2 regions of the Psychrobacter sp. PL15 genome follow, and region 2 is predicted to be linked to the other one. Evidence: predicted binding sites of a transcription regulator. Region 2 holds the regulator's gene; the other holds the start of a gene.
The links. The regulator PhoB, encoded in region 2, activates phosphate uptake and scavenging genes when phosphate is short. The targets are predictions, from matches to a motif close to TGTCATNAANCTGTCATAA.

Region 1 (11,721 bases), on a different contig from region 2:
CGCCTGCCCAGCCAGAAAAGCTATAATTTTTGACCAATAATGCGTAGATGAATAGACCAATTACAATCGATGGTGCAGACAATAAAATATCATTTAAAAAACGTATGACTTGTCCCAGCCAATTGCCGTGGGAAAATTCTGCTAAATAAATCCCTGCTAACATGCCAATCGGCGCCCCAATAAATAATCCAGTACTGGCAATCATTAGCGAGCCGACGATGACGTTACGCAAACCACCATCAGTCATCGGCGGTGGCGTATCGGCCGTGAACACTGGCATCTGCACCAGACCGCTAAACCCTTCAATACCCAAAGTAATCAAAATCCATGACAGCCAAAACAAGCCAAATATCATGGCTGAAGCCGCAAAACCTAGCCCTACCTTATTCCATAGCCTACGGCGGCGATATAGACCTTGGTCACTGGCCATAATGGGCTTAGTCGAGGCTGAAGTAATGGCAGACAATGCGGTCATGCAGCAGATTCCTTGTTATTTTTAACCTTCTAGGCTTTTTATATGACGATTTTCTATGACAAATTTTTTATGGTACGTTTGAATGTGGATGCCTACGCTAAGATGGCAAAGCTACTTTTAAAACATCCAAAACTTACTGTCCAGCGCGCTTATCCATGCCGCGTAGTAATAATCGCGAAATGCTTAGAACGATAAAGGTAATCATAAATAATATTAGTCCTAAATGTAGCAACGCCGATAGATGCAGCGGATCGGATGCTTCAGCAAATTCGTTGGCCAACGCTGAGGTAATAGAAACCCCCGAAGCGAACATACTGGGACTAATATTAAAGGTGTTGCCAATCAAAAACGTTACGGCCATGGTTTCACCCAGTGCGCGCCCTAACCCTAAGATAATGCCACCGACCACACCCGCCTTGGTGTACGGTAAGACAATCTTGAACATTACCTCCCACGTGGTAGCGCCCATACCGTATGCAGATTCTTTCAACAGCGCCGGTACGACCGCAAATACGTCGCGCATAGTGGCGGCAATAAAAGGAATGATCATAATGGCGAGTACTAAGGAAGCGGTAAATAAGCCAATACCCATCGGGACACCGACAAACAGCTTGCCGATGATCGGTAGACCGCCTAGGTTCTCTGTTAGCCATGGCTGGATATGATTACCAAAGAAGGGGGCAAATACAAACAATCCCCACATACCGTAAATGATAGAAGGGATACCCGCTAATAACTCAATAGCAATGCCTAGCGGCTTTTTGAGAAATGGTGGACACAGTTCAGTCAAGAATATCGCAATACCAAAGCTGATAGGAACTGCTATAACCAGCGCCATGGCTGAGGTGACCAAGGTGCCATAAATTGGCGCTAAAGCCCCGTATTCGTTCGCGACCGGGTCCCAGTTATTACTAGTATAAAAATCTAGCCCAAACGCCTGCATACTTGGCCAAGCACCAATAACCAGCGACAATAAAATTGCCCCTAAGCTTAACAACACAAAGAGTGCCGCCACTTTGGTAGTGTTGACAAATATTGCATCCCAACGTTTCTGTTTGTTCAGTTGTGTCTGCAAATTAAATCCTGCCATGACCACCTCAATAGTTGCTTTAATAGGTGTGATTTGGATATAAACAATTTAGATATGAGCGACGCCTATGATCTGCTTATCAGAAAACCATAGGCGTGTGGGCAAATGAATCAGAGATTATTGTGGGGTATATACCGGCTTACCGTCTTTGCCCACTACTTGCTGCCAGCTGTCTTTGAATAAAGCAACAGCGGTATCAGAAAACGGGACATAATCAAGCGCAGTTGCTGCATCATCACCTTGATCATAAGCCCAGCTAAAGAAGTTCAGTACACCAGCAACTTGCTTGGGATCTTGCGGCTGCTTATGTACTAAAATAAAAGTTGCAGCGGCAATCGGCCATGCCTCGGCAGTTTCAGAGTTGGTAATAACCTTATAAAAGCCTGCTTGCTGCGACCAATCAATATCGCCAGCGGCGGCAAAGCTTTCTATAGAAGGTTGTACGAAATTACCAGCGGCATTCTTGAGTGCCACATGTGACATATTGTTTTGTTTGGCATAAGCGTATTCAACATAGCCAATTGCATTGTCCATTCGGTTGACATAGCTTGCTACGCCTTCGTTACCCTTACCTGCCGCACCACGATCAGAAGTTGGCCATTTAACAGTCTTGTCGACCCCCACATTATTTTTCCAATCGGGAGATACTTTGGCTAAATAATCAGTAAAGTTGAAGGTTGTCCCTGAGCCATCTGAGCGAAATACGGTAGTAATGGGACTGTCCGGCAGGCTTAAATCTGGATTCAACTGCACGATAGCAGGATCGTTCCACTTGCTGATGTTACCCAAATAGATATCGGCTAGCATTTTGCCATCAAGCTTTAATGCACCAGGCTCTATGCCTTTAATATTAACCACTGGCACCACGCCACCAATGACCATTGGGAATTGAATTAGACCTTCTTTCGTTAATTCTTCTGGCGTCATTGGCGCATCTGAAGCACCAAAATCAACAGTACCTGCGACTATCTGCTTAATACCACCTGACGAGCCAATAGATTGATAATTGACTTGCCCACCGGTAGCACCGTTGTAATCGGCTGACCATTTGGCGTATATAGGCTGTGGAAACGACGCACCGGCGCCAGTGATATTCATGGATACTTGATCGCTACTAGCAGAGCTGGCGTTATTTGATCCGCTACTATCAGCGCTATTATTCGCGGCTGCGCTACTGTCAGTCGCGGGTGCTACAGTGGTGTCGGTTGATTTATCACATGCCGTAAGCACTAAGGTACAACTGACGGCCACTGCTAATAATGAATAACGCATATAAGACTCCTGAAGTATGACAACTGCAAAGGTTTAATAACTGCACTAGATAGTATGATCCCTGACATGCGTTGCAGTGTGCCAAGCTTTGATGACAGTTTGATGACAACCGTAATAGCAACTGTAAAAAAACAATAACCGTCAAGTTAGAAGATTTTTGCTGTGACTAAACCCGTTTTTAATAACCAGTCTAAAATTGCATAGCACTGAATGGCATGACTAAATTGAATGGTATAGTTAAAATACCTTAAAAACGCGACGGTACTGCTGGTATAAGCTTTTTGCAGCCTCTGTCTGCGTAGGCACAGCAAGCAAGAAAAACTTGTGCCAGCAGTATGTTATGTATCGATATTACTTTTCATTGACTATATGACTAAATTGAATGGCTAAACAGTAGGAATAGAATATTTTAAGGAAGTAACACAGCCTGAGAGGATTTTTTATAAGACTAAATATCATTAGCAGTCATAGCAGAAGTTTGTTAGTATAAAGTTGATTTACAACACTGACAGACTCGGGGTGCGATGTATCAATGACTGATTCATAAGCAGTCATTAATACATCGCTGAGAGATCACCCGCCGAACCTGATGCGGTTAGTACCGACGCAGGGAAGTCTAAGCTGATGTTATCGTCTTGCAAAGGGCGCGCAGAAATGCCTTATTATTAGAATCACTTTTTAGCCCAAGTTCAGTCGCTAGCGTTCGCTGGCTAATAAGCCAGTAAATAACTCACCAGCTGATAAACTGGCTGATAAACCGGCTGATAAACTGACTGATAAAGAGTATGGCGGTTAATAATAAGTAGCGCCCAACAATCAAGTTAGATTTATGCCCTATCATTATGTTTGTTAGCGCAGTGACTTTAAATCTATGATTGAATTTGCCTACGTAGCTATCGCTTACCCCCGCAGATTCTGGCGGTGTTGCCTTTAACAATGGACAACACAACACGCTAGGACAGCATATGACTACTGCAATAGATACCTTAAAAAACACGCCAAACGCTAATGCACAGATAGACGCACACGCCGTCGATACCTATATCCCAGCTAACCTCTCAAATGCCGCTAACGCGACTAAAGATAAAGCGGATAAAAAAGCAGATGCCCTAAAAACCCCGGCTCATCGTGCTGCTACTGATGCCCGTTTTGAAGAAGACGCCCGCGACTTACACCGTATTCTCCCCGCTTCCCGTAAAGTATATATCGAAGGCTCAAGGCCCGATATTCAAGTACCGATGCGTGAAATCAGCTTAGCCGACACGCCGGTGGGCGGTACGGGTGACAAAGAAGGCGAGCACAATCCGCCATTTTATGTCTATGATACCTCAGGCGTCTATACTGACCCCAACGCCACTATTGATCTCACTAAAGGCCTACCAAAACTGCGCGAAGGCTGGATAAACGAACGCGGTGATACTGAACAGCTGGCTGGCCTATCAAGCAGCTACGGACAGACGCGTGCCCGCGACATAAGCACTGCCAATCTAAGATTCGCCCATATTGATAAACCGCGCCGTGCCAAAGATGTCGCTGGTAAAACTGGCAATGTCACGCAAATGTACTATGCACGCCAAGGTATTATTACCCCTGAAATGGAATATATCGCCATTCGCGAAACCCAAAAGCAGCATGAATCAACGGATATGCGCCAACATGATGGTGAGACTTTTGGCGCAAGTACCCCTACTGTTATTACGCCTGAATTTGTGCGTAGTGAAGTGGCGGCAGGTCGCGCCATTATCCCCAATAATATTAACCATCCTGAATCCGAACCAATGATTATCGGCCGTAATTTCTTAGTGAAAATTAATGCCAATATCGGTAACTCGGCATTAGGGTCTTCTATTGATGAAGAGGTCTCCAAAATGACCTGGGCGACGCGTTGGGGTGCGGATAACATCATGGATTTATCCACCGGCAACCATATTCACGAAACCCGTGAATGGCTGATTCGTAACTCACCAGTGCCGATTGGTACCGTGCCTATTTATCAAGCGTTAGAAAAAGTCGATGGTGTCGCTGAAGATTTAACCTGGGAAATATACCGCGATACGCTCATTGAACAGGCTGAGCAAGGCGTTGACTACTTCACTATTCATGCTGGCGTGTTATTAGATTATGTGCCACTGACAGCCGGACGCTTGACGGGCATTGTCTCGCGTGGTGGCTCAATCATGGCGCAGTGGTGTTTGGTACATCAACAGGAAAACTTCTTATATACTCATTTTGAAGATATCTGCGAGATTATGAAAGCCTATGATGTGGCCTTTAGCTTAGGTGATGGTTTGCGCCCTGGCTGCTTGCAAGATGCCAACGACGAAGCGCAATTTAGCGAGCTTAGGACATTGGGTGAATTGACTAAAGTTGCATGGAAACACGATGTGCAGATAATGGTTGAAGGCCCAGGTCACGTGGCTATGAACCGTATTAAAGAAAATATGGACTTACAACTTGAGCTGTGTGACGATGCCCCATTTTATACCCTAGGGCCGTTAACCACCGACATTGCACCCGGTTATGACCATATTACTAGTGCCATTGGCGCGGCAATGATTGGCTGGTTTGGTACGGCGATGCTGTGTTATGTCACACCTAAAGAGCATTTAGGCTTGCCCAATAAAAAGGATGTCAAAGACGGTATCATCACTTATAAGATTGCGGCTCATGCGGCCGACCTTGCCAAAGGCCATCCCGGAGCACAGGCGCGTGATAATGCCCTATCAAAAGCACGCTTTGAGTTTCGCTGGGATGACCAGTTTAATCTGGCGCTTGATCCGGATACGGCGCGTGAGTTCCATGATGAGACTTTGCCAAAAGACGCGCACAAATCTGCTCACTTTTGCTCGATGTGTGGCCCTAAATTTTGCTCAATGAAAATCACCCAAAACGTCCGTGAATATGCAGCGGGGCTAAAAAGTAAAGAAGCGTAAGCTAATTGATTAGCGCTACGTTAGTTCAATACAGAAAAAGCCCCGCAATTTAAGTATAAAAGAACTTATTTGGCGGGGCTTTTTTATGTTTCTAGCTTGCTCTTTGACTTTACACTTTTGACGCCTGATAAATCTCATCAATCGAAGTATTGATAGTATCAGCGAAATCTTTATCACTTTGATGTTTGCTCAAGCCTTCAGTAAAGGCACGTGAGAAACTGGCAATCATACCTGGATTTTTCTTGAGCTTAGCACAAGCGTCATTACGGCTATAACCACCAGATAAAGCCACTACTTTAAGCACTTTTGGGTGGTCAATCAGCTCTTGGTAAAACCCAGCTTCTTCAGGCAAGGTCAGCTTTAACATCACTTGTTTACCATCATCTAAACGCTCAAGATTATGTAAGATATTGGTTTTAAGTATCAGCTCGCAGTCATGCTTTTTGGTACTGTTGATATCAACTTCTGGCTCGACGATTGGCATCAGGCCCTTTGAGATAACTTGCTTAGCGACATCAAATTGCTGCTGTACGACTAACTCAATCCCATCAACATTGGGCTCATAAATGACCGAACGCATCTTAGTACCAAATACCGGATAGTTCTTGGCTTTGTCTAATAATAAGTCTAGATTGGGCATTGGGCGCATCACTTGCACGCCGCTCATTTGTTCTGCTAAGCCTTTATCTACCTTTAAAAAAGGCACGATATTTTTGTCTTCCCATAAATAGTTAGCGGTAGGCTTGCCATTAACCTCACGCTCCATAGTGTCTTCAAACAAAATCGCACCAAGGACACGTTTATCATCAAAGCACTCGCAAGTCATAATCCGCGCACGCATTTCATGCACAAGGTCAAACATGGCCTCGTCATTATCATAGTCGTCGCCAGTAACGCCATAATTTTCTAACGCTTTGGGCGTGCTGCCACCACTTTGATCAAGTGCAGCGATGAATCCTGAACCATTTTTTATACGTTGTAATTGCTGTTGATATTCCATTGAATGAGCGTCCTATTTTTATTAATAAAGATCAAATGTTACAAAGGTAAACGGTCGTTTGTCAGTTTATACGAGCCTGATCATATAAGGCTAGTCGTTTGTCAGTTTATACGAGCCTGATCATATAAGGCTAGCCGTTTGTAGATAACCTTACCATAGGACACGCGCGGTGCCTATATCTGATAAGTTAAAGCAGCTAAATTTGAGAAATCATAAAAACTTACCTTTATATTAAAACCATCAGGCTAAAAACAGTACCACGACACAGCTCATTGCTAATACTAGTCCTAGCACATTGATACGGTTGAGCGACTCTTTGAATACGCCGACCCCAATCAGGGTAGCCACAGCGATGACACCGACGTTCATGCCGGTAAAGACAATACTGGGTGAGTCAGACAATACTTGATGCGCGCGAATATAAGCATAAATATTTCCCATATTTAACGCGCCGAGCAGTAATCCAGCAACTAATGCTCGACCTTGCCAGCGTACACGGGTGATAAGCAAATAGAGAAACAATAGTAAGCCGGCCAGCCCGAAGCTGACAAATAACGTCAGTGGAAACGCAGCGCCTTGTTTAGCAACCTGTTTGAATAAAATGTCGATAATACCGTAGCCTACCCACACGCCAAACAGCCACAGAGGCGTGCGAAGTACATTTTTATTGATCCCATTATTAGACGGGTTATTGATACTGGTATTGTTTGTACCGGCACTACTCAAGTTTGCACCATTCATATTTACACTAGCAGTATCATTAACAGTAGCTGGCTGCTGCGGGCGATAGACCAGTGCCCCAAGCGCTAAAAACCCTAAAGCCAAGCCAAAAATACGCGTGCCCGTTAATACTTCACCAAATAAGATAAACGCAGCGATAATAGGGATAATCAATGACAAGCGTTGGGCCGCATCAGTGGCGACCATACCGACCGCTGCAATGGCTCGACCAAGAATCACGAATACCGCTGGTAATAGTACCCCAAGTGCAATGATAATAGCCCAGGCACCGCCAAGCTCAGCAACGCCACTAAGCTCAGGTTTGAGCAATACCCAAGTCAGCAAAAAGGCCACCGGATAGCCGGCAACAATGGTTTGGCGGATATCTATATTTTGTTGTCTTAATACCTTAAGCAGTACAGAGACGGCAACACTGCATAGCACCGCAATCGTTAAATACATCATGAACTTCTACCTTATTGAATTGCTATGCTCTTCATCCATTGTTATTTAATTCAGCACTCGTAAACCAGCACTGCTTAATTAAGACAAAATATGGAATGTAACAAAGTATTTCATTTTCAGCAATCTATTTATTCTCGTCTAATAAGTCGCGCACTATTCAATCAATTAGCAATAAGTGCCTGCTCCGTTCAAATTACAATTACCATGCAGGCGCGATTGCGAATTTTTGGTAAAATACACGGCTATCCCACTAATAAAAGTCACAGCGCCAGGTAACGTTTATCTTGGCGTATTGCTACTGCCTATGAATTCTCTATTTCGATTTTTTGAATCGCGTCTCTCGGCCTTCCCTGACACGCCAATGCCCCTGCCTCGTGAGGGCCTGGTAAAATTTCTTTGGGCGTGTACTAAAGGTTTACGTGGCTGGCTATTGCTATTTATGATTTTGTCCGCGGGTATCGGGATTTATGAAGCCATGCTGTTTGCATGGATTGGCAATATAGTCGATTGGCTCGGTACTTATACGCCGCAGAATCTATGGGCCGAAAAAGGCGATACGATGCTGCTGATGCTCGCCGTACTAATTATTAGTCCCTTTTGGATTGCCTTATCTTCCTTTATTCATTTTCAAACCCTACAAGGCGTATTTCCAATGCAAATGCGCTGGCGTTTTCATCAGCGCATGCTTAGTCAATCCATGCAGTTTTATCAAGATGAATTTTCGGGTAGGGTCTCTGCCAAAGTGATGCAAACGGCTCTAGCAGTACGCGAGACTGTGATGACGGTCGCTGATATGTTTATGTATGTCACCGTCTACTTTATAACGACAAGCGTCATTCTATTTAATTTAGACAGCTTGTTATTGATACCGTTTGTGGTTTGGTTTGTGCTGGTTGGGCTGACCATGTGGTACTTCATCCCCAAGCTCAAGCAGACCGCTGTTGTCCAAGCTGACGCGCGCGCTTTGATGACGGGACGTATCACCGATGCTTACGCCAATATCATGACCGTCAAGCTGTTCAGTCATTCACGCCGTGAGCTGGGTTATGCTAAAAATGCTATGGGCCAGTTCTTGGGAACCGTCCACGCACAAATGCGCTGGGTCAGCTATTTGGAAGTCTCCACCCACCTTATCAGTGTGATCTTGGTTAGCAGCACGGCTGGCATTGCCTTATATTTATGGCAGCAAGGTGCGGTCGGTGTTGGTGCTATTGCAGCTGCAACAGCGATGGCCTTGCGATTAAATGGCCTGACCCGCTGGATCATGTGGCAGACGGCAAGTTTGTTTGAGAGTATCGGTACCGTTCAAGACGGCATGCGTACCTTGTCTGCACCGCAAACCATCGTGGATAAACCCAACGCCCCAGCCCTAAAAGTCACTAATGGTAATATAGTTTTTAATCATGTGGACTTCAGCTACGAGGGTGAGAATGGTGTGGCTGCGATCCAAACAGGTGCAAAAGTTGATGTGGTTAAGACAGCAGAAACAACGCTAGAAACCTCACGCGTAAGACTGCTGGATGACTTTCATTTAAATATCAAAGCAGGCGAAAAGATAGGCTTAGTTGGACGCTCAGGTGCCGGTAAATCAACCTTAGTTAATCTACTACTGCGCTTTTTTGATGTGGATAGCGGCAAAATTTATATCGATGGGCAAGCGATTAATGAGGTTACCCAAGAGTCATTACGTCGACAAATCGGTATGGTGACCCAAGATACCTCGCTACTGCATCGCACTGTCCGTGAGAACATTGCCTACGGCCGCCCTGATGCTACCGATGATGAAATCATATTTGCATCCAAGCAAGCACAGGCATGGGACTTTATCAAAGAATTATATGACGATAAAGGCAACACTGCCCTTGATACTCAAGTCGGTGAGCGTGGGGTCAAGCTCTCTGGCGGTCAACGTCAACGCATTGCTATCTCACGGGTCATGCTCAAAAACGCGCCTATTCTATTACTAGATGAGGCCACTAGTGCCCTTGATTCTGAAATTGAATTTGCCATTACCGAAAGCTTAAACGATATCATGACCGGCAAAACTGTGATTGCTATCGCCCACCGTTTATCGACTATTGCAGCACTTGATAGATTGGTAGTGATGGATAAAGGGCGTATCATTGAGCAAGGCAGCCACAATGAACTACTGGCATTAAATGGCGTTTATGCCCGATTATGGCATCGTCAAAGTGGTGGCTTCTTAGGGGAAGACAGCTAAACGGCCAGAACTTCGCTGAATTAAACAACACAAGGATGTGGCATCATTATGGAAGAACTTGCAAAAAGTATTGCTATTAACGGGCAACAAGCGCGCTATTACGATTTGAGTGAACTTGATGAGACGGCTGATTCAGATGCCAACTTACGGGTGCCGGCGCACTTTTATGCTGGCAATGGTTTCACAGTCGGTGCCTATACACCGTTATTAAAGGCGCTGGGTTCAGGTTTTGACATCTCATCATTGGCGATGCGTGGTTACTGGTACGATAAGCCGACCAGTGGACGACTCACTCGCGCCCAAGATGCCGATATGCTGATTGAGTTTTTAGAAAAGACCCAAGAGGCTCCTATCGTTGGTATTGGTCATTCGCAAGGGGCAACTGCCACCGCTATTGCTGCGGCCAAGCGTCCTGACTTGTTTTCACAGTTATATCTCATAGAACCAGTGACTTTCACCAAGGCGCAAACGCTACTGTATGACCTAATGCCACGCGCCCTCAAAATGACTCGTGAACCTTTCAAAAGCACATTAACCAAACAAACCACCTGGCCAAGTGTGCAAGCCTTTTATGAGTACCTGCGTGCGCTGCGTGCCTATCGTCGTATTAGCAATGAGCATTTACAAGTATTCGCTGAACAAAGCTTAGTCGCACAGACAGATGACAGTTATGCCTTGATGTTTACTCCTGAGCAAGAGCTGGCCAACTATTTTGGCACCCCTTATATTGATGCGGCCCTCAAAAAGCTACGTTGCCCTTATACGCTTATTACTGGCAAGCCCACGCTATTTATTAATGATAAAGTCAGAAAACAGTGGCAAAAATTTGTCCCTGCTGAGCGCATTATCTCTTTGCCCGATTACGGCCACTTGCTACCCATGGAAGCGCCTATAGAATGTGCTCGTCTTATCTTAAATGGCTATGACCAGTATGATAATAATAAAGGCGCTCAAGCTCAAAAGAGTAAAACAGCGGCGCACAATAAGATAAAGTCGAACTAATGGACGATTTATTTGCGCCCCATCCTACTGAGAATTTATTGCCTTATGATGGCCAGCTTTACGATTTAGGGCGGATAGAAATAGGACAGCGACTTTTAAGATCGCTACCTTCAGAAGCAGTGGTTGATAATATTGATGAGCTATACCAGACGTTATTAACCACCCTGCCTTGGCAATCTGATGTCGTTACCTTGTTTGGCAAGACTCATATCACTAAGCGGCAAATTGTTTGGATGGGTGATAAGGGTTTGAGCTATCGCTACGCTGGGCATACCCGACAGGCCACAGGTTGGCATCCTGTAGTGTTTCACGTGAAACAACTTATCGAAGACAAAATACGCGCTCTAAATCTTGATGTGGTTGGTGCGGCTGATATGGTTAGCACTAATGGTCAAGATCATATCACTCAAGACCATCGTCCCTATTTTAATGCTTGTTTGCTTAATTACTATCCTTCAGGTGATGAGGGTATGGGCTATCATGCAGACGATGAAAAAGAGCTTGGCCCGCAGCCTTTAATAGCAGCCCTGTCTTTGGGGGCAA
Region 2 (11,721 bases):
AAGGAGCGAACATAGCAATAAGGTGGACATCGCCCATTATCAAAAAATCTATAAATTATATATCTATACCTTTTCTACCAGCATTTATCTTACCATAAGCTGCGTAGGCTCGCGGCAGCGGCGATTCAACAATACGCAATTACTACATTTTTGCGCTGCGATAACCATTAAACAAGAGTACTCAGAGTGACTACCCCGCCACCCCTAGCGTCAAATAAGTGCCAGACTCGTAAGCTGGTTACAATAAGTACCGACACTACTAATGATGATATCGGTAATAAAGCTGATGAGCAAATAATTACTATTCCAGTGTTTGACTACTGGTTATAGGCAATAGTTATAGGCAATAATAGAGTTTTTTAAAGCCGCCTGATAGCTAACTATTAATTACTGCAAGAAACTACAAACAGCTTACAGCATGAGATGCTTATTACCACATCAGATACTTAAGCCTCCGAACACTGAACGACTCAATGCTGAGATGCTGAGATGCTGAGATGCTGAGATCGAGACTGGTATAAAACCTGCCATCAAGAGTGTAACACTGCTGTCGGTCCGCGTCGCCAGCGGGCCACCAGTAATGGTATAAAAAAGCCTAACGTACACAGTACAAAGCCCCAAGCGTTTACTCCTAACAACAGTCCATATTTGCCTTCGCCAATCGCCCAACTGGCTGGGATAACACCTACTGCCAATGCAATACCTAGCGTCAGACCAGTCCAAAAACTGAGATGAAAGCTCCACGGCGACCAGCGGGTAAGACGATAAAACAAAAATACTGGCGCCAATCCCATCACCATGGTGCCAGAGATGGTGGTTGCGGCCAAAATGTCAGTACCAGCAAACATAGGTATATTGCCCAGTAACGCAAAAACTACCATTACCGTAGCACCCACTCGCATGCTAGGAAGACGAGTGGTCGCTCGGTGCGCAAGGCGCGGCAGATCCACAGCCAATGATTTGGCCAGGGAACTGAACGTGGAGTCCAGTGTCGAACCAGCAGACGTCATCATGATCACGCTCATAAAAAACAATGCCGCCAGTCCTAACGAACGACCCACTGCCACCGGCGCATTACCCATGGCATCGATACCGTTCAGCCGAGCATGAACGCCCACTAAACTAAAGATAAACACCGCTACAAAACCTAATAATCCTGCCACCACAAAGCTCTTAAGCATCTTTTTTTCATTATTAACAAATGCTCGGTCGGTTAATACTGGATCGTGGAAAGGATAACTAAACAACTGCAGCAATGCTACCAGTAGCAAATCCATTCCTGAATCCAGTTGAAAACTACCCTCCCGCAATAGCGTGCCAGGCTCGTTAGCGGGTAAAATCATAAACAGCACCGCACCCAAAAAGAACACGAACACAAAGGTTTGAATCACATCAGTAAAGATCGAAGAGCGTAGCCCACCTTTCAGACTATAGGCCAGGGTAAACGCGGTAAATATCATGGCGGCAGTATAATACTGCCACTGCCCAGGCAGACCAAAATAACCACCTACTACCGCGGTATTGCTCCAGATTTCGTTGTACAACCGAATCAGAATAGCTGCTGCAAACGCCAGAGATGCCATCCGGCCAAAACGCGACGTTAGAAACTCCTGCAAGCTGCGGGCACCAGTCTGTTTGCGAATCAGGTAGATTACATAGCCAGCCACTGGAATCGACAGCCAATAACTGGCATAAGCCAAACCACCCACTGCCCCATAAGAAGCGCCTAAGTTAGCGGCATTGGTCACTGACTTAGCGAAGATCCAACTAATAAAAATACTGGCCGTCAGCGACCATTGCCCTACTGGTTTGCCTTGATCATCCGTACCTTTATAGAATGACTCCGAACTTTTACTTTTTGGTGACAAGACGTACATGATCACGCCGTAAGCCAGCAAAAACCCCCAAAATAGCGTGGCTTCAGTAATGCCCATGGGCAGTTATTTCCCTTTGGTTTTTTATAATTGCAATATGGCGCGGCAAATGCCTGCCATGGAAACCATCGGATTAATTTTTATTAAAGACCACTATTTGTATCAAATAAGTCGCGACCACCCATGAAATACGTCGGAAACCTGCTGCCAATGGGCTTCATGCCGTTGATTTTTTTACTATAAACCGTTAATTCACTTCCAAAGGCATCACATTTTTTGCGATTATTTTCTAAACTTACAACTCAATACCTTAGAACAACCAATACTCAATGTCTAAAAGCCTGCGCTCACCCATCTGTCCAGACCGTTAACTACAAAGTCAGAATTTCCCAGTTGATAATACTAAGGTGAATCCCCCTGGCCAACCCACCAAAAGCTGAACTAAGCAGGAGCCGAACAGCTAGCGCCATAGCGATAACAAGAGAAACATCGGTGATGACGCAGCATAACTCGCTCCTTCATACTCTCGGCCAACGACTCACCTAAATCATATTGAGGGTCATCATCCACCAGCGTACAAGCATATACCTTCACTGAGTCACCCTTCTTCACCAACATCCGCGTATACGTGCACATAAAATGTGCCCGACTCTCAACGCTAGGATATTTCTGCATACAGTTTTCAGTAATTTCTGGACTGCCATCTTCCGAGCCTGGTATACCTAAGTCAGGAAATACCGTAAACGCCAGATTCTGGGGAATACCCCACGCCTCGAATATCTCTCGAAACCTAGCTTCGACCTTAGCCGGTACTTCGTCGTCGTCGGTCTGACGCGCTATGGATACCTTGAAGCCCTGATCCACTAGCCAGCGTATACCCTCTAGTGCTTGATCAAAGCTACCGTCGCCTCGATCTTTATCGTGGCGGGCGCGGTCAGGGAAATCCAGACTGACGCGGAAATGTATGGGATAGGGGTTATTCAGTAGGGGTAACACCTGATGCCGACGCTTCAGTAGCGGCTCGGTGGCGTTAGTAAGCACAAAGCAGGGTCGATGTTGGCTGGCATAATTGAGGATATTGACAAAATCACGAATCACAAAAGGCTCGCCGCCAGTGAAAGAAAACTGCTCCACATCCATGTCTAGAGCTTCATGAATAAACGGCTTAACATCACTCAGTTTCATCCCAGGAATGCGCCCATCACCAGGGTGACTGCCTTCCAAGCAGAACGGACAGGCCAGATTGCAGGCGGTACCAGTATGGATCCACAATTCTTGTAGCTTGTTTGCATCAATATAACCGCGTGGTTGGTCGTTGCGGGTATGGGTCCAACTATCGGCCGCACGGGCTTCTAGAACTTCTACCAATGGAATATGTTTGCGGGCCTTCGTGATGGGCGGTTTTTCTACAATCGTTGGCATAAGAGTTCCTTGTTTATCAAAATTCAACAGACGTTGGCGCAATAGTGTGGCCAGTGTTAGCGCCAGAAATGTCTCAACCGCGACACTAGCGATATGTTTTTCCACCTGTACCAACATACGCCGAAATACCTTAGCTTACTTTTATTAGCCGCCATCGCTTTTTCGACTTCGTTATAGGCAAGATAAGGGTGAATAGTCTCGAGAACTTTGTCTTAGCCTAGCATCATCGGCAGTGGCATAGCTGGCCCGAGTTTCTGATAGCAAACGACGCGCTCAGCAAGTACCGCGGCGAACACCTTGCAGGCCTGCTCGAAACTTAGGTTAACCAAATCTATGGATATACACAGAGCATTTCTGGGCGTTGTAAGTTAGTTGTCAATCCGCTACTAATTACGCATAATAAATATAAAAATGGTTAATTCTTATTATCAATTTCTATTTACCTTCGCTGTAATTTAAATCTGGGAACCAGTAATAAAATAAGCTTAATTGATTATTAAGTAATCCACAGATTGTACATTTGTTCCTTATTTACTAGCATTTACTCTATCATAATCCACGCAATGGCTGCATTTTTTATGCTGCGGTAGTAATTAAAACGCAATACTTAAGATCATTATTATGCCGCCACCAATATTAAATAAGCGCCAGACTCCTAAACGTACTCATAAATATGTATCGGCGCTAACCATGCTGATGATAATAGCGACAGTTATAAAAACCATTGCCAAAGCGGCTGTCTTGATTTTATTCTTATTTATACTACAACTGGTTATGATAAGCATTGCAGAGCGATCATGGTCTATTGTGCAAGTGACCTCGCAGCGGCTCACTCTCATGCAACAAGAATTACCTCAAGAGAACAGTCTACCAAGCCCACTACCAGAACAGCATCTTACTGATACTTGGGGTGGTGCTCGTAGCGAAGGACGCTCGCATGAAGGCATTGATATCTTTGCACCGCGTGGTACCCCAATCAAGGCCACAACAGCAGGGATAGTCAGCAAGGTTGGAGACGATAGACTTGGCGGACGTGTTGTGGTCATTGTTGGTCCTGGGGGTGCGGGGCATTATTACGCACATTTAGAAGACTTCGCGGATATCAGTCCGAAAGACTGGGTAGACGCCGGTGATATTATCGGCTATGTCGGTAACAGTGGTAATGCTAAAGGCACACCACCACATGTTCATTACGGTATTTATATTAATGGCCGCGCGGTCAATCCTTATCCGCTACTACTCAAAGATAAATAATGACTTTAAGTTTTTTCTGAATTTTTTAGGTCATTGCTACTTATATTATTTATGCTACTTATGTTATTTATGCTATCTACATTATTTGTGCTATCTGTACTAGCTCTAGTGTCTGCGCTATCTGAATTTTTTGTTGTTATGGTGGCCACGTCAGTATCGGGGGCACAGATACTGGCAGGCATAAACAAGATGCTAAAGATCGAACCCTGTCCTTCGTTGGACTCGATATTTAAGCTAGCTTGGTGTTGATAAAGAACATGCTTCACAATCGCCAAACCTAAGCCAGTACCCCCTGTAGCGCGGCTACGTCCACTGTCGACCCGATAAAAACGCTCGGTTAAACGGGCGATGTGCTGTGGTGCAATACCGATACCGTCATCAGTGACTGCAAACGAGCAACCCTGTGCAGTCGCAGTCCAACTGATAATAATGTTACCGCCTTTTGGGGTATATTTGATGGCATTAACCACCAAGTTTGACAAGGCGCTATTTAAATACAACTCCGCACCATATAGATTGCTGTCAGTATTTACCTGCAAGCTAATCTGATGCTCGTATTCCTTGTTATAGACCTTAGCGTCATCGAATAGCTGGGTGAGCAACCGGCTCATATCTATCATGCTGAGCGCAGGCTTTTCTTCGTTTTCTAATCGGGATAATAATAATAAATCGTTGACAATGCTGTTCATCCGCGCAGTTTGTTGGGTCATAAGTTTAAAACCGCGTTGCCACTGTGGCGCAATATCTGCCTGATCAGAAAAGGTCTCAAGATAGCCCATTAGTACCGTTAATGGCGTCCGCAGTTCATGCGATACATTGGCGACAAAATCACGGCGCATTTGCTCTAGATGTTGTAAACGCGTGACGTCATAAATGATCAGCAACTTTTCACCACCGAAATGGGTCACTTCACATTTTAAATAGCGCTCGGGGTTTTTCCACGATACCAAATGAATACCATTATTTGGCGCGGCCGTTGTTTGATAATACTGTCGAAACTCCGGCACAGTAATCAAATTAAAAATGCTATTACCTTGGTCACTAGACTGTAGTACTAGTAGGTCTTCTGCTGCCTGGTTCCACCACTCTAAGCCGTCAGTATCGTTGAGCAAAATAACCGCATCTTGTAGGGCTAATAAAGAACTTCTGATTTTCTTAACCAGTCCCATCAATTTTTGTTGGGTGAACTTTTCTTGTTTGCGTTTTTGATACAGCTGAGAGGCTATTACACTAAGCCCGCCAAGCATTTCTGGGGACGGCGTATTCACTGGTTTGTTAATCCAAGCATTAAAGCGATGTAAGCTGTACATTCGCCATAAACTGTACAACAACAGCGCCACAATCACGCTTTCTAGCAGGTATGAAGTATATAAACCCAGCGCCACCCCACTACTTAGCCAAAATAGTAGCCAGCATATATCGGCCCACAACAGCGCATAACGCGGTGCTGGCTGTGTCTTATTATCCGCAGGCGTCATCATAAACGTGCACTACCTTTAGAAATGTCAGAAAAATATCCTAGGAGCCATTAATATATACTCTTATTTATGAATAACCCTATTAATAAGCAGTAATCAGAATAATAAAATTATAGAAATCACTCCTTATTCCTGCGTAATCACTCTTGTTCAACTAAGCTAGAAAACCGATAACCAGTGCCGCGTACGGTTTGAATTAAGGTGGCACAATCGTAAGGCTGTAATAGTTTGCGTAGACGGCGAATATGCACATCAATGGTGCGGTCTTCGATATATACATTACCGCCCCAAACTTGGTCAAGCAGCTGAGTACGGGTATAAGCGCGCTCTGGATGACTCATAAAAAACGCCAACAATCGATATTCAGTCGGCCCAATATCGATCACCTTGCCCTCCGCACTGACCCGCTGACTTTTGGGATCAAGGCTCAATCCTGCCACTTCAATGGGCTTATCCGTACTTAGCAAACTGCTCCGGCGCAGCACCGCCTTAATACGCGAGACCAACTCACGGGTTGAGAATGGCTTGGTAATATAGTCGTCCGCCCCAGCATCTAAGCCTTGCACCTTATGGTCTTCTTCGCCTTTAGCCGTGAGCATAATGACCGGAATCTCAGACAGTAGCGCATCTTTTTTGAGCATTCGGCAAAAATCAACGCCGCTTTTATCACCTGGCAGCATCCAATCTAGCAAAATGAGCGCGGGACGATGGTCCACTACTTGTTGGTGCGCTTCGGGTATATCAACGGCTTGCAAACAGTCAAATCCTGCCATCTCTAAGGTCATGACAATCATTTCACGAATTGCCGGCTCATCTTCGACAATCAAAATTTGCTCATTTTGCATACGACAGCCTTAGTCAGAAGGGAGATGTTAAGTGGCTCATCTTCTAAAGAAATTAAATTCATATATGACTTCGTATAGCCAATAAAATTTTTCTAGCTTGCTGTGTGACTGCATCACTCCAGAGGCTTCGAAAACTTCTCACAACCATACTGTGTCTATTTTAAGGTAGCGTCACTATAAAAACTCGCCACACTACTGTTATTAAACAGTATTATCATGACGACTTGATGACAATTTAGCCTTAAATTTACTTTTAGCTCTATTGAGCCATATATTCTAGAGCCTCTATACTTCTAATAAAAAATTCAGCGGCCCATCATTAATACTCTCGACTTGCATATTAGCCCCGAACTGCCCGCTGGCAGTTATATGATACTGAGTTTCTGCATAAGCTATCAGCTCAGCGAATAATGATTGCGCGGCATCGGGCTTCATCGCGCCACCAAAATCCGGCCGACGACCATTATTGGTGTTGGCCATCAGGGTAAATTGTGAAACCAATAACAATCCACCACCAACTTGCTGCACATTCAGGTCTAATTTACCACGCTTAGCAGGGTCGCTATCACTTTCAACATGGTTTTCGAAAATACGATAAGTAAGGATTTTATCTACTAACCGCTGTGCACTTTGCAAACTATCGTCATGTCCCAACCCAATATAAGCTAATATTCCATGCTCAATTTTGCCAACATAATTGCCATCAACCGCGACGCTGGCACGGCTTACGCGCTGAATAAGTGCTTTCACTGAATGACTCCTTAGCAGATTATGAGTATGCGCTAATACGCTGTTCATGGTAAAATATAGTCATTCATTTACCTGTTATCTATTCTTATTTTAAACCCTATTTCGGTAGCCTTGTTATGACTTTATTCACCACTCTACAGCAATTTGTCCCGCAGCAGCAGCTGAGCAAGGTTGCTGGACGCTTGGCCGCAAGCCGTCACCCTATCGTCAAGCGCGTCTTTATTCGCAGCTTTGCCAAAGCCTATAATGTGCATTTAGATGACTGTGAGCGCCAGAGCTTCAAGGCGTATGAGAGCTTTAATGACTTCTTTACTCGCGAGCTTAAGGATGATGCACGCACCATTGATAGCACCATTAATGGTATCGTCAGCCCTGCCGATGGGGTGATATCACAGCTAGGGCAGATACAAGATCATAAGCTGCTACAAGCCAAAGGGCGGCACTACGATGTGGGTCAGCTGCTTGCCGACAGTGAAGATGGCAGTTATTTCGCGGATGGTAGCTTCGCTACTGTCTATCTAGCGCCCAGCAACTATCACCGCGTCCATATGCCATTTTCTGGCACCTTAACCAAGACTCGTTATGTTCCTGGCACCTTGTTTTCAGTCAATACTACCACTGCTGCCAACGTTCCTGACTTATTCGCCCGTAACGAGCGCCTGGTATGTATGTTCGATACTGAATATGGTAAAGCCGCAGTAGTAATGGTTGGCGCTATGATTGTCGCTGGTATCGAAACAGTCGCTACTGGCAAAATTACTCGCACAGACGATATGCAAGAAATGGATCATGATATGAGCTTGGCACAGGGTGATGAGCTCGGACGCTTTTATTTGGGCTCAACCGCTATTGTGATATTACCAAAGACTGCAAACGCGGACTGGCAAGACCACATGACCGCTAATGCTAGCGTACAAATGGGCCAGTTATTAGGTAAGTCTCATATGAAGGTCAACGCCAACACTGATGAGAGAAATGATAGCCCTACCAATGACGGTAAAGAGATATAAACCATCATTTTTTAAATTATGAGATAAAGGGTTTGTCATCGCTGGCAAACCCTTTTTTATGTCATAAGTCAGTAGCTGTCTGATTCAGTAGCTAGTTGATTAAGTAGCTCTCTAGTTTAAGCACTGCAATCAAAACACTATTTAATCAGATTACTAATCGTTTTAAATGCAGGATCTTTGCTACTGCGGCATAGCTCAAAAAGAATGGTTTCTACTGTGGTAATCACCCCGCCAGCACGGCGAATACGACGAATGGCTTGCTTCTTATCGTAAGGAAAGCGCGAGCCTACCGCATCACCAATAATGACCGGTTGCATACCATTATCTAGTAAATCAAGTGCCGTTTGTAAGACACAAACATGCGTTTCGACGCCGAATAGCAACACAATACTACGGTTCTGCTGCGCCAAATAATTCCATGAGTCATCGTTATCACAAGCACTAAAGGTGACTTTTTCAAAGCCTTTGGCATTATCACCTGTTAATATCTCACGAATTTCAGGCAAGGTCTCACCTAAGCCTTTTTTATATTGTTCATTGAGCATAATGGGAATGTCTAGTGCTTGCAGACCTTTTATTAGAATGACAATCTTTTTGACGATATTTTCGTGGTCGTTAATATGTGGTGTCAGACGTTCTTGGACATCAATTACCATTGCTTGGGTATTTTCGCGGGCGATACGGTAGGTGCGGTTGGTAATCATGGTGGACATAGTACACTCCTTGTACGCTGATAGCTTATGGCTACAGACTGTTTTATATTTAGGCTATTTGACTTTATATTTAGTAACAAGATTATAATGATTAATTATACCCTTATTTAGTCATAGTTTGCCTAGTCCGTCAATGGAGATAGTCTTTAATAGCAACTTATGGCCCTTTAATTTGATAATGATACTATATGACCAGTTAATAACCAGTGAACGCTATGACCTGCTAATCCTATGACCCAGTAACACAAAAACCCCCAGCCGTGACGACCGAGGGTTTTTATTAGAGCATATAATTACTTTAAGATTATTAAGACATAAACGGCTTAAACACGCTCAATGATAGTAGCGATACCTTGGCCAAGACCAATACACATGGTAGCAAGACCAACTTCAGTATCCATCTGTTCCATAGCGTTCAATAGCGTGACGGTGATACGCGCACCTGAACAACCGAGTGGATGACCTAGAGCAATCGCACCACCGTTGATATTGACGATGTCTTGCTTGTCTTGTAGGTTCAATGACTTGAGTACTGCTAAGCTTTGCGCAGCAAAGGCTTCGTTGAGCTCAATAGTCTGGATGTCGTCCATACTCATGCCAGCACGTTTAAGCGCTTTTTGAGTGGCAGGTACCGGACCGTAGCCCATGATAGCAGCATCACAGCCAGCAATAGCCATACTGCGAATACGGGCGCGAGGCTTAAGACCTAAGTCTTTGGCTTTTTGCGCGCTCATCACTAGCATCGCTGACGCACCGTCAGACAGTGCTGACGAGGTCGCTGCCGTTACCGTACCCCCTTTAGGATCAAAGGCTGGACGTAACTTTTGCATTTGCTCCATAGTCGCATCAGGACGAATTACTTCATCAACGGTACACAGTTGCAAGCGACCAGTGGCATCATGACCTTCGATACCGACAATTTCATTTTTAAAACGACCTTCAGTAGTCGCTTCCCATGCGCGGCGATGGGACTCAAGACCAAAGGCATCTTGTTCTTCACGGCTAACGTTATTCATACGGCCCAGCATTTCAGCAGTCAAGCCCATCATATTAGAGGCTTTGGCATAATGCTTAGAGGCAGCAGGGTTGAGGTCGACGCCATGCATCATACCCACGTGGCCCATGTGCTCAACCCCACCAATGATGAAAGTATTACCTTGATTGGTCATAATTTGCGCGGCAGCAGTATGTAGCGCCTGCATAGAAGAACCACACAGACGGTTGACGGTCTGACCACCAGCAGTTTTTGGAATATCAGCCAATAAACCAATGTTACGGCCTATATTCAAGCCTTGTTCTAGGGTCTGGTTGACACAGCCCCAGATGATATCTTCAACATCACGAGGGTCAAAATCGTTACGTTCTACTAAGGCGCGAACCAATTCAGCAGATAGGCTATCGGCACGGACATGGCGGAACATACCGTTCTTAGATTTCCCCATTGCTGAGCGTACGCCGTCTACGATGACCACATCTTTTGGACTTAAAGTTGTCATATACATTCCTTTCAATTTTTATTGTCGGTAGCAGTACCGCTATGCTCGCATCATTTAACCAACTATTATGATTTGACCAATAATAAATTATCATTAACCATTATCGAGCAAGTGTACTGCACTTTATCCTAGTAATGACTGCCTATTACACCGTGGCGTAAAAGGTCTCGCCTGCTGCTGCCATATCACGAATCTTTTGCGGGGCGGCGTAAGCTTTGCCAAGATCTGCGTATTTTTCACACAGTGCCAAATAGTTATCAAGACCCATCTGGTCGATATAACGGCAAGGTCCACCACGAAAAGGTGGGAAACCAACGCCCATAATCATCGCCATGTCAGCCTCAGCTGGGGTATCAACGATATTATCTTCTAGGCAACGTACAGTCTCATTACAAAAAGCCAGCATAGTACGGTCGATGATGGCTTGCTCATCAAACTCTTGCTTATTGCTATCGCTGGTTTCTTTGAGCAATTCATAGGTAGCGTCGTCGGCCACTTTTTTCGGCTTGCCGCGCTTGTCCATCTCATACTTATAAAAACCAACGCCATTTTTCTGACCCAGACGTTCGTTGTCGTAAAGATGCTCAATCGCACCTTTATAATCCGCCTTCATACGATCAGGATAGCCTTCTGCCATCACTTCTGCACCATGTACACCCGTATCTAGACCAACCACGTCGATTAGATAAGCCGGACCCATTGGCCAGCCGAATTTTTCCATCACTTTATCGACATGAACAAAATCTGCACCTTGCTTAAGTAGCAAGTCAAAAGCGCCAAAGTATGGGAACAGTACGCGGTTTACAAGGAAACCTGGGCAATCATTAACCACAACCGGCACTTTGCCCATTTTAGTAGCTAAAGCAACGGTAGTAGAAA

Region 1: pstS (phosphate ABC transporter substrate-binding protein PstS) is a predicted target of PhoB. The motif match lies at 2,927-2,945, and genes of this name have one in related genera.

Annotation. Positions count from the first base shown of each region.
Region 1 is NZ_JAXCIB010000003.1:152,022-163,742, forward strand. Features, by position in the region: gene pstA (phosphate ABC transporter permease PstA) at 1-430, opposite strand, end outside; gene pstC (phosphate ABC transporter permease subunit PstC) at 609-1,565, opposite strand; gene pstS (phosphate ABC transporter substrate-binding protein PstS) at 1,683-2,837, opposite strand; TPP riboswitch at 3,343-3,467, shown strand; gene thiC (phosphomethylpyrimidine synthase ThiC) at 3,803-5,770, shown strand; gene RCH20_RS03705 (fructose bisphosphate aldolase) at 5,880-6,770, opposite strand; gene RCH20_RS03710 (EamA/RhaT family transporter) at 7,011-7,955, opposite strand; gene RCH20_RS03715 (ABC transporter ATP-binding protein) at 8,260-10,176, shown strand; gene RCH20_RS03720 (alpha/beta fold hydrolase) at 10,225-11,178, shown strand; gene RCH20_RS03725 (alpha-ketoglutarate-dependent dioxygenase AlkB family protein) at 11,178-11,721, shown strand, end outside.
Region 2 is NZ_JAXCIB010000011.1:40,433-52,153, reverse strand. Features, by position in the region: gene RCH20_RS10040 (sodium:solute symporter family transporter) at 531-1,934, opposite strand; gene RCH20_RS10035 (radical SAM protein) at 2,316-3,296, opposite strand; gene RCH20_RS10030 (M23 family metallopeptidase) at 4,071-4,550, shown strand; gene phoR (phosphate regulon sensor histidine kinase PhoR) at 4,556-6,031, opposite strand; gene phoB (phosphate regulon transcriptional regulator PhoB) at 6,169-6,873, opposite strand; gene dtd (D-aminoacyl-tRNA deacylase) at 7,159-7,623, opposite strand; gene asd (archaetidylserine decarboxylase) at 7,740-8,633, shown strand; gene RCH20_RS10005 (isochorismatase family protein) at 8,771-9,346, opposite strand; gene fadA (acetyl-CoA C-acyltransferase FadA) at 9,670-10,842, opposite strand; gene fadB (fatty acid oxidation complex subunit alpha FadB) at 10,988-11,721, opposite strand, start outside.